Regions from separate parts of the Paenibacillus liaoningensis genome, predicted to be linked through region 1. Evidence: predicted binding sites of a transcription regulator. Region 1 holds the regulator's gene; the other holds the start of a gene.
What was found. Region 1 encodes NrdR, which represses ribonucleotide reductase genes. Its sites were predicted from a motif close to AACACNATATATNGTGTT; they were not measured.

Region 1 (7,563 bases):
CCGGTTTTCTGATGAGGCATTCGAACAAAATAAAAATATCGTCCATGGGATACAGCTGCTCGCCCAGCAAAAAGGAGTGACTCCCGCCCAAATCGCACTAGCTTGGGTAACCGCGCAAGGTAGCGATATCGTTCCGATTCCGGGCACAAAGCGCGTGAAATATTTGCAGCAAAATGTAGAGGCATTATCCATCCGCTTAACATCTGAAGAGCTATCCAGCTTGAATGAGCTTGCTCCTGTCGGCAGCACCTTCGGCAGCCGTTATTAAGCATGACAGGCTCATCATATTGAAAATGGAATAAACGCAAAGACGCCAGCCTTAACGGCTGGCGTCTTGTACAAGCTGCTGCATCAGTCTTTTCTGTCGTTGCTTCCCCCTTGCATACCGGCATAATAAGGCTCTCCCGGATCAAGGTCGAGGACGACGCGTCGTGGTGCGGCAAGAGCATATTGATGCTCACAGCGCCAGCGTATGTCCTCGGTTCCGCCGACCGTCTCTCCATCGTTGATAACATCCCCATTTTCAAATAAATAATAGGCGATATTCCCAAAATTTTGGGCTACCTCGTTAGGGTCTAAATCATAAAAGTGGCACTGCACATCCGGAATGCCGATTGCTGCAAGCCCTAGTGTATCCATTAACCATTCCTCGCGCTCGCTAGCTGTTAACCCTACATTATAGAAGCGAAAATTCATCGCACCGTACAACAAATTACCTTGCTCCAACATATCCAAATAGACGTTCGGCTCAACCAGCTTATCGCTCTCCTCTTCAAGAACTTGTTGCTCTTCCGGGCTTAGATCTTCAAACTGCTCATCCACATGTGTAGTCAACCATCAGCCTCTCCTTATATTCAAATATAAATGCTCGATATCATTTTATTTTAATAGGAAACACAGCCATGAACAACTTCACCAATTATAGGTTCCGATTTCAAATCAAAAAAAAAGGCCGAAGCCAGAAGCATCCTCTGCCCCTCACCCCAGCCTTCCTTAGCTATCAAGTTGCTATTGCCGCTATTTCCATACGACTTCCTCGCCGTAGTTTTTGCCCCAATCGTACATCATGCGCAGCACAGGCATCAGGCTTTCGCCGTAAGCCGTTAACGTATATTCCACTCGCGGCGGAACCTCCGCATACACTTTGCGCTCAACCAGCAAATCCTCCTCCAGCTCGCGGAGCTGATTCGTCAGCATTTTCTGGGTGATATGGGGAATCATTTTCTTCAGCTCACTGAAACGTTTCGTTCCTTCAAGACCAAGATGCCACAATATGATCAGCTTCCACTTGCCCCCAATGACGGCCAGCGTAAGCTCCTTCTCGCAGTTGATTTCACGTAAATTAATACGTTCCTTTAATTCCTGAGCCATATCCATTCCCCCTCCTTCCCAGTATACATGATGAAGCAGCTTCCAGCTATGCTGCGCGCCACCTGCTACTCCAGATTCGCGTGATTGCTGTACATGGTGTTGCCGCTAAGCCCTTTCTTCTCCATCAAGCTAAGAATAACCGCATCATAGAAAATTAGAAGGCCTTGTTCAAAAAGAGAAGCCATCGGCTGCACGGTCTGCTTGGCCCCATCCTGCTCTTCCTTCGCCGCAGCTTGCAGCGTTACGACGATATGCGCCGCACGTCCAAGCGCCGACTCTGGATTCGTCGTAATGACAGCCAGCTTGCCGCCGAGCGCCTCCGCCTTTTGTGCCATCGCAATGAGGCTGCTCGTCCCGCCTGAGCCCGAACCCAACACAAGTACATCGTCTTTGCCGAGTGCACGCGTCACCGTCTCGCCAGCCACATAAGCGTCAAAGCCCATATGCACGAGCCGCATTGCAAAAGCTTTGCCCATCAGGCCTGAGCGTCCAGCGCCTGAGACGAAAACACGCGGCGCGCGCATAATCGCATCAGCCAGCTCGCCTGCGGCTTCATCCGGAATGAGCTGCGTCAGCCGCTCCAGCTCCTGTACGATTTCTCCTGCAAGCTGACTAATACGCATCAGCTTTAGGCCTGTTTGATCCACTGCTGCATTTGCGATGCAGTTGCGGATTTATTTTCAACACCCGTAATTCCGCCGCCTACGATAACCAGATCAGGCTTTGCCGAAATAACCTCTTGCAGCGTATCGATTTTGATGCCGCCTGCGATTGCGGTTTTAGCTTGTTTTACAACACGCTTGATCGCTGCCAGCTCTTCGAAGGAGTTTTTGCCTTCTGCCTGGTGATCATAGCCGGAATGGACACAAATATAGTCTACCCCAAGCGCATCAATTTCTGCTGCACGGGCTTCAATATTTTTCACATTAATCATATCGACCATAATTTTGTTGCCCTGCTTGCGAGCTTCTTCAACCGCGCCCCTAATGGTGGAGTCGTCGGAAACACCAAGAACGGTAATAATGTCCGCACCCGCTTCGGAAGCCTTCATCACTTCATAGCCGCCAGCGTCCATAATTTTCAGATCGGCCAGCACTTTGAGGTTAGGGAAAGCTTCTTTAATCGCTTTTACCGCATGCAGACCCTCGTTGATAACGATAGGTGTTCCGATTTCAACGATGTCGATAAACGACTCAACCTCTTTGACCAAAACCTTTGCTTCCTCAATGTTCACCAAATCAAGCGCCAATTGCAATTCCATGTATACGCACACTCCTTTATCAAATGTTGGAAATTGTTAACCTTGCTACAGGTTTTAGTCTAGCCCCTTTCCGACATTTGAGGAAGTACGCACTTGAAAGTGGTGTAGTTACTTGAAGGATACTATTGCGGTTTATCAGGCTTTCTAGACAATTGTATAGTTCACCCAGCTGCCTTGAACCGCATCCATTTTAGCGAAAAATTGTTGGGCCCGCTTATTTTGCGGAGCTGTTATCCAGAACATATGAGCAAAGCCTTGCTCCTGTGTGTACGTTCTGCATGTCAAAAATAGCGCTTCCTCCACTTCCGTATCCCGATACGGCTCCAGCAGAAAAAAGTCATTCATTAGCGTAATCCGCGCTGTCTTCATTGTACTAATCGTAAAATATAAAGTAGCAAAGCCAATCAGCTGCTGCTCCTTCTCTACGACAAACTGGATACCGCCCTGCTTTTCCAGCAGCTGCTCAATTAATTGATGAATTTCTGGTGTGCCCGGCCAAGGATTTTGATAGAAGCCTACGATATAGTCGTGCATTAATTCGGTCAAGCTGCCGATATCCTTCTTTTCCGCCAGCCTAATTTTGAATGACATATAAAAAAACCTCCCTTTCAACAATGAATAATTATACACTTAACTGTTTTAATATTCAACTCACTATTGTTTAAGGCGTTCTAACGCAAAAAAACAAAAAAACAAAAAAACAACGCCTGGAGCGGCGCTGTTTTCTCCAATCTATTCATACCGCTGCTTCGGAAGCAGCATTAGATTTAATCCTTCATTCCATTGGGTGAGCTGTCCTTCGACAGCAGACTGCTAAGCTCCTTCATGAACATATCGATGTCCTTGAACTGCCGATAAACAGAAGCAAAACGGACATAAGCTACTTCATCTACTGGATACAGCTGTCCCATCACCAGTTCGCCAATGACACGGCTCTCCACCTCGGCGTGTGCAGTTGTGCGCAGCTCCTTCTCTACCTCAGAAACGACAACCTCCAGCCTTTCAGCGGGCACGGGGCGCTTCTCGCAAGCACGGATTAAACCACGCAAAATTTTATCACGGCTGAACTCTTCACGGCTGCCATCCTTCTTGATGACAACGAGCGGCGTTTCCTCAATCATCTCGAACGTCGTGAAGCGGCTTTTGCATTTCTCACATTCCCGGCGGCGGCGAATGGACTTGTTCTCGTTAGCGGGACGCGAATCCAGCACCTTCGTTCCGGAGTAGTCGCAATATGGACACTTCATTCTCTTTTCCTCCCTTCTAAGCTATCCCTAAAAATTACCAAACAATCCCTGTAATGAAGTTCGGATTTTCGCACATAATACTTTTACCAACCGCGAGGAGGTGAACACACATGAGCGCAAACCGCAGCAGCAACCAACTGGTTGTACCACAAGCGACAGCAGCACTCGACCAAATGAAATTCGAGGTTGCTCAAGAGCTTGGAATCGCGATTCCACAAGACGGTTACTACGGTAACATGGCTACAAAGGACGCTGGTTCCATCGGAGGGTACATTACCCGCCGTCTGGTACAAATCGCTGAGCAATCCCTTGCAGGGGGCTCCCATTAATAAATAGCTCTTGTAATAACAGACAGCTTTGGCTGCTTAAGTCCTGAAGTGACGAGCAGCCAAAGCTTCTTCCTGTTTACGGCTCAAGTTCCGGGTACAAGTCTTTGTACTTATTATAATACTTCACGACCTTTTGTACATAATCGCGTGTTTCTTTATATGGAATTTTAGCGGCTTCTTCGAACGTGCCGTCCCATTCCCCCGAATCGAGCCATTGCCGGACTTTACCTGGTCCTGCATTGTAGGCAGCAATGACAACGATATTATTTTCATCAAATTGTTTGTGCAGTGAAGCCAGATACCATACCCCCAGCTCGATGCTCACATCAGCACGATTGCGCAGCGTCTCCTCTGTCACCTGCTCGAAGCCTGCCTTCTCGACAATCCATTTGGCGGTGGTCGGCATAATTTGCATCAGTCCGAGCGCACCTTTCTTCGAAACTTTGCCCGTCTGGAAATTCGTCTCCGCTTTAATAATGGCCGCCACCAGATGGGGATCAACCTGATAGCTAATGGCACTTGCCCGAATATCGGCCTTATAATCAATAGGATAGAGCTTCTTGAGCATCCATGCGGGCTGAGCGACAATAATGACAACTATGATAATAAATAATAGCAAAAACAGCCTTCTACGAGCGACCTTTCTTCTCTTGGCCCTCAGCATGTATGACCCATGCTCTGCCAAAACGCCTGAACCTGCTCCCTCGTCTGCGTCAGCGTTCCACTGTTGTCGATGACCCAATTAGCTCTGCGCTTCTTCTCTTCCATGCTCAGTTGCAGCCCCATGCGCCGCCTTGCTTCCTGCTCATCTACGTTGTTGCGCGCCATCAGGCGCTCCAACTGGATATGCTCTGGCACATACACAACAAGCACGCCTTCATATAAATGGTCCTGCTCCGTCTCATACAGCAGCGGAATATCAGCAACGACCAGCTTGCCTGGATGCTGCCGTTCATAGTCAGCCATTCGCTGCTGCATCGTAGACCGAATAGCCGGATGCAAAATCGCCTCAAGCTGCCCCAGCTGCGCTTTATTATTAAATACGATTTGGCCGAGCGCTGCCCGATCAAGTGTACCGTCTTTATGTAACACAGCTTGTCCAAACGCAGAGGCGACCGCCGCTAGAGCGGGCTCCCCTGGCAAAACAACTTCCCTTGCTACCTGATCGGCATCCACCAGCAGCGCTCCAAGCTCCACTAATAGGTGGGCAACGGTGCTTTTTCCAGTAGCAATGCCGCCGGTTAATCCGATCCTCATGCCCTTCCACCTCATCTTTACAGCAGCTTTGATATTCCAATCATAATAAGCAAAATGCCTGGCAGTACCGCCAGCGCCTGCATGCCCTTCCAATGCGAGAAGCGAAAGCCGAAGCTGATGCCCCCTAGCAAAAATAGGGCGCTAGCCGCAGCAATCACAATCGCTGTCAGCAAAGCAGGCAAACCAATCATCGCGGCCCCGATTCCTGCGCCGAAAGCATCGAGCGATAGCGCTACGCCGAGCATAATCGCCTCGGAGGCGGAAATCGTGCCCGACTTATCAACGTCAGCAGCCTGCGGTGTCCGTAAAATCTGAATGACAAGCCCAATGCGTTTCAGCTCAACAATCACAACGAGCACCGGATGGCTTGCCTCCGCAGCGTTTGTTTCTACTGCCGCCAGATCGGAACGATCCTCTGAAACCGGGCCGCTAGCACCAGAAGCGGCAGACGCATTTTCCACATCCACCTTCTTGCTTTCATGGCGATTTCGCCGCAGCTGAAGCAGCGCCCAACAGCCAATACCCATCAGCACGATGGCGCCAATCAAGCTTGCCGAGCCTGGCGACAAATAATTGGCGATAACGCTGCCTAGCTTCATAGACAATAAAATGATCAGGCCTGAACAGCACGCGATAATCAGCACGGACAGCAACGGGATGCGAATGCGGCGCAAACCATACGTAATGCCAACACCGAAGCCGTCCACGCTCACAGCAAAAGCGAGCACGATCAACGAAACCAGATGCAAAGCCAACCCTCGTCACTCCCTGCATACGCAGGTGCCCCGATTTCACCCTACAGGGCATCTGCCTATTGTTCTTCACAACAGCATATGCAGATGCATGCCTAGGGTGAATGACTACATCATGGAGGGCTTGGCTTTAGTTATCGCGATTAGCCGGCGCTTTGCTCGCCTGCTTGCTCCGGCGCCTTCTGGCAGCTAGGGCAAATATGCGTGCCTCTGCCTCCAACAACAAACTTTTCAATGGCTTCTCCGCAAACCGGGCACGGCTCGTCCTTTCGGCCATAAACGAGCAGCTGATGCTGGAACATGCCCATCTCGCCTTGCCCATTTACATAGGATTTGATCGATGAGCCGCCCGCTTCCACCGCTTTGCCAAGCGTCGAACAGATCGCTGCATGCAGCTTATCCCATTCTCCGGCAGTAAGCGAGCTGGCGCTCCGCTCAGGATGGATACCCGCTTGAAACAGCGCCTCATCTACATAAATATTACCCAACCCGACCACATATTCCTGATTGAGCAGCAGCGGCTTGATTTTCGTAGAGCGCCTTGCCAGCTTGGCATGCAACACATCGCGAGTAAATGCAGGCTCAAGCGGCTCAAGGCCCAGCTTATTCAGCGGCGGCAGCTCAAACTCCGTGCCCGGCGTGAACAAGTGCATCGTGCCAAACTGCCTGACATCTTTATATCTTAAATCCGTTCCATCCTCAAAATGGAACAGGACATGCGTATGAAGCTCGATGGGCTCATCGCTTTGAAATAATCCATAGCGGCCTTCCATGCGCAAATGCGATACGAGCACAAGCCCGTCCATGACGATACGCAAAAACTTTCCGCGCCGCTCGACCGTCTCGATTGTCATGCCGACGAGCGCATCCTCAAATTGCTCCGGCACAGCCGGACGCTGAATAATGCGGGGCAGCCGCACCGTAACCGATTTAATCTTTTTTCCTGCAACAAGCTCAATTAATGTTCGTCTAACCGTTTCTACCTCTGGAAGTTCCGGCATTGCATCTCACCTCAACTTCTATTATACCTGATTTCCGCTCCCAGCGGGTTATTTCGCTTCATACCAGTTCGCTCCAAAACTGACGTCCGCCTTAAGCGGAACATCGAGCTTGATGGCGGATTCCATCACTTCAGGAAGAAGTTTCTTCATCTGTTCCAGCTCATCCTCTGGCACCTCAAATACCAATTCATCGTGTACTTGGAGCAGCATGCGGCTTTTGAGCTTCAGCTCGTGCAGCTTCTTATTCATATGCACCATCGCCAGCTTAATAATGTCCGCTGCTGTGCCTTGGATCGGCGAATTCATTGCGGTGCGCTCTGCGAAAGAGCGTTTATTGAAATTCGA
Region 2 (7,563 bases), on a different contig from region 1:
CATCTTCACAGCTTGATCCGGTGGAGCGACATAGTCCGTTTCCATTGTACTGGAGTCCCCAATACCGCCCGAGGCCAGGATGACGATTTGCCGCAAGAGCACCTGGATCGGCCACTTGGTATGGTCATTAATGTAGAGAACCGCGTTAAAGAACGTATTCCAATGGCCAACCGCATAAAATAACGAAAAGGTCGCGATAGCGGGCATGGATAGCGGCAGCACGATTTTAAGAAAAATGCCAAGATCGTTGCAGCCGTCTATTTTAGCCGATTCCTCCAGCCCATCCGGCAGCTGTTGAAAAAAATTGCGGATAATAATCAAGTTAAAGGCGCTGATCGCTCCGGGAATAAGCAAGGCCCAATAGGAATCGATCATGCCGAGCTCCTTCACCACGAGGAACGTCGGAATCATGCCGCCGCTGAACAGCATGGTGAACACAACCAACATCAAGATCGGCTTTTGAAAATCCATATCCTTGCGCGCTAAAGGATAAGCCATCAAGCATGTGAAAAAAAGGTTAATCAGCGTGCCTACAACCGTAATATAAACCGTTACCAGCAGGCTTCTGACAAGTGTTTGAGTAGAAAAAATGTACTTGTATGCATCCAAAGAAAATTCAGTCGGAAATAAAATAAAGCCTCGCATTAACAATTCCTTCTGGGTAGCAAATGAGCCTGCAATGACATAAATGAACGGAATGACAGTCATTAAAGCGAACACAAGCAGTAGTACAACGTTCACGCTATCGAAAATCCGGCTCCCCCAGCTTTGTTTAATTCGCATGGTGGTTTCACGCTCCTCTCTCTAATAGATGCCTTCTTCTCCGAATTTTTTGGCTAGTCGGTTGGCCACAACGACAAGGATCAGACCAACAATCGACTTAAATACGCCTACCGCCGTGCTGAAGCTGTATTGTCCTTGGCTGATTCCGACGGAGTATACGTACGTATCGAACACCTCTCCAACCTCACGGTTCATGGCGTTAAGCATAAGGAAAATCTGCTCAAAGCCCGTGTCGAGAAAGTGGCCGAGACGCAAGATGAGCAAAATAATGATGGTGCTGCGAATGGCTGGCAGCGTAATATGCCAAAGCTGGCGAAGCCTGTTCGCTCCATCCATACGGGCCGCTTCGTAGAGCTGAGGATCCACGCCGGACAATGCCGCAAGGAAAATGATCGTGCCCCAGCCTGTTTCCTTCCACATGACCTCAGCCGTAATAATCGTCCGGAACCATTCATTGCTAACGAGAAAATTAATCTTTTCGCCTCCAAAGCGGACTAGCAGCTCGTTCATAATGCCACCTTCCGTCGTCAGGAACATGTAGGAGATACCTACGACAACAACCCAAGACATAAAATGCGGAATGTAAATGAGCGTCTGCACGATACGCTTTGTAAATTCCAATCTCAGCTCGTTGAGCATAAGCGCAATAACAATCGGCAGCGGAAAGAAAAAAACAATGTTGTAAGTCGCAAGAATGAGCGTATTCCGAAACAGAATCATAAAGCTGGAATCGCTGAACAAACGCTCGAAATGCTTCAACCCTACGAATGGACTGTTCCAAAAACCGAGAAAAGGCTGAAAATCTTGAAAGGCGATGAAGATTCCGTACATCGGCCAGTACTTAAATATAAGAAAGTACAATAATCCGGGGAAAACCATCATATAGAGCCACCGGTTCCGCATAAGTCTGCCGACCAATGTAGATGACATGGATGTCCGCGGCGCGGGGACTCTTACTGACTCTGTATTTCTTTTTAACATGCTGCTGCCTTCCTTTCTTTGCATAGGTAATTGAATCTGCAGCCTCATCATACGGGGCAACCGTAATTGCCGTCGATAGTCCCTACTTGACCTAATTGGCTAGTCATATACCATTTCTGCTGTAAATACCGGGCATTGTCATTAGTTGAGGTCGCTGTCTTTGGATGCTTTTTCGTGTTTTTGCCCATAAAGAAAGGGCCCGCAGGATGCGGACCCTTTCTTTCATATCACAACCTCAGAAACGATTTGGTTGGAGAGAAGCATAACCAGCAACGTGAGCCCGTTTAACGAGTCAAAACGATTTAATATAATTTGTTGAAACGCAACTGTAGATATTACTCGTTAATCTCTGACCAATAAATTGTACATTGTCTTTAACAAACTTGGAACAAATCCATTAAATATGGATGTTCACAGTCAGTATAAAACAAGACTTTCCCTATAAGAAATCTTTAATTACATCGGCTGTACCCGCAATTGCTGCACTGCTTGCAGCCTTCTATATTAATCAACGACGCTGACCCACAAGAAGGGCAAAGATCGAGCGAGCTTGCGCTGCTGCGTCTTTTTGCTGAGTCTGGAATGACGTTAGCAGCCGCTATTGATGCAGCTGTTGCGGATGAAACTACTTTTAAGCCCTTACTGGCTTCAGTTCCTTGAGCTGCTTCACGGCTTTCCTCTGACCGTTCCACATCCAACTGCTGCAGGTCAGCAGCCGCTATATGCTGCTCCAACGCCTTCGCCACAGCATCAGCAATCGATTCCACGCGGTTTGCGCCAAACCCAATCGCACCTGTGCCGCCGATCCCCTTCAAGTGCTTGATTAACAGCTCCACCTTATGACCATGATCGCCATAACGAAGGAAAAGCGAGCAGACGCGGCCCAGCGCTTCCGCCATGGCGAACACGTCGGAGCCAGCTTTGCCGACATTCAGAAAAATTTCGCCCGGCAAGCCGGAGAGATCATTGATCGTAATGTACGCCATGCCGAACGGCGTATTTACTTTGTAGGTGGCACCGCGCAGTACCTGCGGGCGATTTTTGTATGCTTTGTCCAGCGTTTTCGGACTAACAGCGGTTGTAGCTGTAGTTGTTATTGGGCCTGCTGCGTCCTGTACACTCTCAGCACTTGGAGCATCTTGAGAAGCCATTTCCTCAATAATAGCATTGGCACCATGATCATCCAATCGAGCAGCTTTATCCTCGCTACCCTCTCCTGGTGACGGCTGTAGCTCCACTTCCTTCTCTTGTTTTTTCTCCTTCTCATCCGTAGTCGACAGCACCTGCACATCCCTGCTGCCGTCGCGATAAATGGTCACGCCCTTGCAGCCAAGATCGAACGCCAACTCATAAAGCTCCTTCGTCTCTTCCACTGTAAAGTCATTCGGGCAGTTCGCCGTCTTCGAAATCGAGCTGTCCACCCAGCGCTGGATTGCCGCCTGTACCCGAATATGATCCTTCGCAGACAAGTCCATCGCCGCTACAAAATAATCCGGCAGCTCCTCGCCAGGATGCGAATCCTTCCACTGCTGGGCAATCGGAACGAGCTGCTTGTCATAGCCAAGCCTGCTTTGGCGAAAATATTCAAAGGCAAAATACGGCTCAATGCCCGTCGAGGTGCCGACCATCGTTCCCGTGCTGCCCGTTGGCGCCTGCGTCAGCACCGTTACATTCCGAATGCCATGCTGCTCTACAGCAGCTCCAACCTCAGGATAGTGCGACGTCAAGCTTCGCATAAAGCCGCTTTGCAAAAATTTATCTGCCTCAAAGGCAGCAAAAGCGCCTTTCTCCGCCGCAATTTCCGTCGAAGCGAGATACGCCTCGCGGGCCATAAACCCATATAGCTTATCGAGAAAATCGAGAGACTCTGCGCTGCCATAACGGATTTGCAGCTTAATCAGTAGCTCCGCAAGCCCCATCGTGCCGAGCCCGACGCGGCGCTCGCGCTTCTGGTTCGCTTCATTTTCAGGAAAATGATACGGTGTGGTGTCAATGACGTTATCGAGAAAACGCACCGACCAACGCGTCACCTTCGCCAGCTCCTCCCAGTCGACATCATGCTGCTGCTCATTATAGAAACGCGACAGATTGACCGCTGAAAGATTGCAGACACCCCAGCCCGGCAGGCCCTGTTCACCACACGGATTAGTACTAGTAATCCGATTGAAATACCAGCTATTCGACATCTGATTATAATACTCCATAAAAACCACGCCGGGCTCTGCCGACTTCCACGCTGATTCAATTATCATGTGCCAGATATCACGGGCGCGGACCGTTTTGTACAAAATCACCTTTTTGCCAAGTGCCCGCCAAGCATCCAAATCCCCTGTCCAAAGCTCGTTGTACTGTGCATCCTTCGTATCGGGGAATACAAGCTCCCACTCTAAATCTTCCTTTACGGCTTTCATAAAAGCGTTGCTGACGCATACTGATAAATTCGCGTTCGTCACCTGGCCCATCGTCTGCTTGACTGTAATAAAATCCAGCACATCGGGATGCCAGTCGTTGATCATCAGCATTAAGGCGCCGCGGCGGCTGCCGCCCTGCTCAATCAACCCCGTCGTATAGCTGAACAGCCCTCCCCATGATACCGCCCCGCTTGATGCGCCATTTACCCCTGCGACAATGGCGCGGCGCGGGCGAAGCGACGATAGATTAATGCCAACGCCGCCCCCGCGCGCCATAATTTCCGTCATTTCCGTCAACGTCTTCATAATGCCGCCACGGCTGTCTGCCGGAGAAGGCAGCACATAACAGTTAAACAGCGTTAATTCCTCGCTGGCACCTGCCCCCGCTGCAATTCTGCCACCCGGCACGAGCTTCCAGTCGTCCAAAATATAGCGAAAACGTTCCGTCCATTCCGCCCGCTTCTCCTCGCTGCCCTCGACTCCGGCCACCGCCTTCGCCAGACGATCCCACATTTCCTCCGGCGCCTGCTCAATGGTCAGCGTCAGCTTCTCAACTGCAGCCGTTATACGCTCACCGTTTCGGAGCTGCACCTCCACCTGGTCCCCCTCACGGGCAACGATCTCTCCGACTTCCTTCGTCGGAAACTTCGGATCATCTTTTGTCAGCACCAGCACGATGTCTCCGGGCTTTGCGCTGTTGGAATCAGCATTTTTCCAGGCATAACGATCGAGAAAAATTTTCTCGCTGAGCCCCTCCAGCCTGCCGCTGCCTCTTCTATTTTCATTTAAGGTTTGTTTCTTCTCCATAAGTAACGCCGCCTCTCCTCACATTTGCAAAAACCCACCTATTTGCCCGCTAACACGGTGTCCCACAAATCCGATATATTGTGTCTAAATATCATTATAACATACTACATATTGTGTTTCTCCTTCATTTCCAGCCAAAAACGCCCAATTTTCTCGTTGGCCAAAGCCTGCGCTTTCCTTTGCTTGTCCTCACGCTTTTTTTGGCCCTTTCTTATGAATAGGCGATGAAAGGGCCATACTAGAAACAAAGATTGCAACCTACTCATTTTGTTCGATTGGACGATGAATGATTGGCTTTAACGATGAAAGGAGCTGCTCCCTTGTCTTCAGATATTAAACAACCGCTACACGGATCTTCCGCCGCTCCAGAAAGTGCACTAGTCACCCGCAAGCTTCATCCGCTCGTAGATTTGCAATATGACCGTTCCACTTTCGACGAGTTGCAAAGCCGTATTGCCAAAAACGGTCCATGGGATGACTGGACGTTATATCAGCTATCGATGGAAGCGGAGCAGGCGAAACGGATTGAAAGCTTCGAGCAGCTGCAATGCTTGCGCAGTCTGCCAATGCTTGAACCGATGCCTCATCAAATCTCGACCGCGCGCAAGGTGCTGCATGAAATGGGCGGACGCGCCATTCTCGCTGATGAGGTTGGCCTTGGCAAAACGATTGAAGCGGGGCTTGTGCTGAAGGAATACATCGTTCGCGGACTCGTACGCCGTACGCTCATTCTTGTGCCAGCCTCGCTTGTGCTGCAATGGGTGCGCGAGCTGAATCAGAAATTCGGCATTTCCGCCGTCGCTCAGAAAAAAGCCCACACATGGCATTATGACGTCGTCGTCGCTTCGATGGATACGGCTAAACGCGATCCGCATCGCGACGTCATTCTCGGTACCGACTACGATATGGTCATCATCGACGAGGCGCATAAGCTCAAAAACAAAAAAACGACCAACTACCAGTTCGTCACCGAGCTGCGCAAAAAATATTGTCTGCTGCTCACCGCAACGCCGGTGCAAAACAATTTGGATGAGCTGTACAATTTGATCACTCTGCTCAAGCCTGGCCAGCTCGGCCGCCAAAGCGAGTTCGCCGCCAACTTTGTCGTTGACAAGCGTCTTCCGAAAAACGAGGAGCAGCTGCAAACGGCGCTGTCCAGCATTATGATCCGCAATCGCCGCGGCGACGGCGGCATTTCTTTTACGAAGCGTTTTGTGAAAAATATTCCGCTGCAGCTGTCAGCTGACGAGCAGGCGCTTTACGACGCAGTGACCGCCTTCGTGCATGAACGCTACGATGAGAGCGGCCCCGACCTGAGCAGCATGCTGTCCTTGGTCACGCTCCAGCGCGAAGTTTGCAGCAGCCGCGATGCTGTCTTCCTGACTCTCGTCAATATGTTCAAAAAGACGGCTGAGGATTCACCCGTCCGCGCAAAAATATGGGAGCTCGTCGAGTTTATTAAAAAAATTGAAGCCAATACGAAGGCGGAGAAGGCGCTTGAGCTCGTTAAGGAAATGAACGATAAAGTTATTATTTTCACCGAGTATCGGGCTACGCAGGAGTATTTGCTGCAATATTTCCGTTCTCACGACATGATTGCCGTCCCTTACAGGGGCGGGATGAACCGCGGCAAAAAGGATTGGATGATGGACCTGTTCCGCGGCCGGGCCCAAGTATTGATTGCAACAGAGGCGGGCGGCGAAGGCATCAATTTGCAGTTTTGCCACCATATGATCAACTTCGATCTGCCGTGGAACCCGATGCGCGTAGAGCAGCGGATTGGCCGCGTCCACCGGCTTGGACAAACCGAGGATGTGAAAATTTACAACCTATGCACCCTCGGTACGATAGAGGAGCATATTGTGCATTTGCTGCATGAAAAAATTAATATGTTTGAGCTTGTGATTGGCGAGCTGGATCATATTTTGGAGCGTTTTGAGAAAAAGGATGGCTCGCTGGAGCAGCAGCTTGCCCGCATGCTGCTCGAATCAGGCGGCAGCGAAACGGAGCTGCGCGAGAAAATTAGCGATCTCGCCTCCTCGATTACGCAAATTCGCGATGAAGTGCAGCAAGGCCCTGAGCTGCAGGCAAGCGCGCAAATAGTGTCACAAATGACAGCCCTCGGGCAGACGGTGGAGATTAGACATGAATGAGAAGCAGGTACACAAGTTTGTACAGCGATATTTGGAGGCGACGCAGTGCCAGGTTTTGGAGAAATCGCCCTGCCATTTCACCGTAAAACTGTCTCCTGATGCGGATCGGGAGCTGACGAACCGCCCGTACTACTGGAGCTTCGTTGACCGTACGAATGCCGCTCCCGAGACGATGACCTACCTGCTCGTAACCGACCGCGAAAAATATGACGCCGCTCAAGCCGGGACACTGCCCGCGCAGCAGCGCTTGCCGGGCGGTGCCGTTGGGACGGCGGACATAGTAGCTGGCGCTGCAGGAAACGTAGGTGCAGCAGCGTTTCCCGGTGCAGCAAGCAGCGTGAGGCCTGATGCGGGCATAGGCCCCGCAAATACAATTGCAAGTCCAACCGTCCACGGTGATACGGCAGGTTTAGCATCAACCTCGACGG

Region 2: a site for NrdR is predicted at 5,083-5,100, ahead of AC6B99_RS07630 (adenosylcobalamin-dependent ribonucleoside-diphosphate reductase). Genes of this name have one in related genera too.

The regions. Positions count from the first base shown of each region.
Region 1 is NZ_JCAALU010000005.1:280,432-287,994, reverse strand. It holds gene AC6B99_RS09100 (aldo/keto reductase) at 1-268, shown strand, start outside; gene AC6B99_RS09095 (DUF4261 domain-containing protein) at 352-834, opposite strand; gene AC6B99_RS09090 (winged helix-turn-helix transcriptional regulator) at 1,018-1,371, opposite strand; gene hxlB (6-phospho-3-hexuloisomerase) at 1,437-1,994, opposite strand; gene hxlA (3-hexulose-6-phosphate synthase) at 2,000-2,632, opposite strand; gene AC6B99_RS09075 (GNAT family N-acetyltransferase) at 2,777-3,223, opposite strand; gene nrdR (transcriptional regulator NrdR) at 3,400-3,879, opposite strand; gene AC6B99_RS09065 (alpha/beta-type small acid-soluble spore protein) at 3,990-4,208, shown strand; gene AC6B99_RS09060 (lytic transglycosylase domain-containing protein) at 4,285-4,827, opposite strand; gene coaE (dephospho-CoA kinase) at 4,866-5,465, opposite strand; gene AC6B99_RS09050 (MntP/YtaF family protein) at 5,483-6,220, opposite strand; gene mutM (DNA-formamidopyrimidine glycosylase) at 6,361-7,218, opposite strand; gene polA (DNA polymerase I) at 7,267-7,563, opposite strand, start outside.
Region 2 is NZ_JCAALU010000004.1:323,927-331,489, reverse strand. It holds gene AC6B99_RS07640 (carbohydrate ABC transporter permease) at 1-783, opposite strand, end outside; gene AC6B99_RS07635 (ABC transporter permease) at 805-1,713, opposite strand; gene AC6B99_RS07630 (adenosylcobalamin-dependent ribonucleoside-diphosphate reductase) at 2,217-4,982, opposite strand; gene AC6B99_RS07625 (DEAD/DEAH box helicase) at 5,285-7,135, shown strand; gene AC6B99_RS07620 (YqhG family protein) at 7,128-7,563, shown strand, end outside.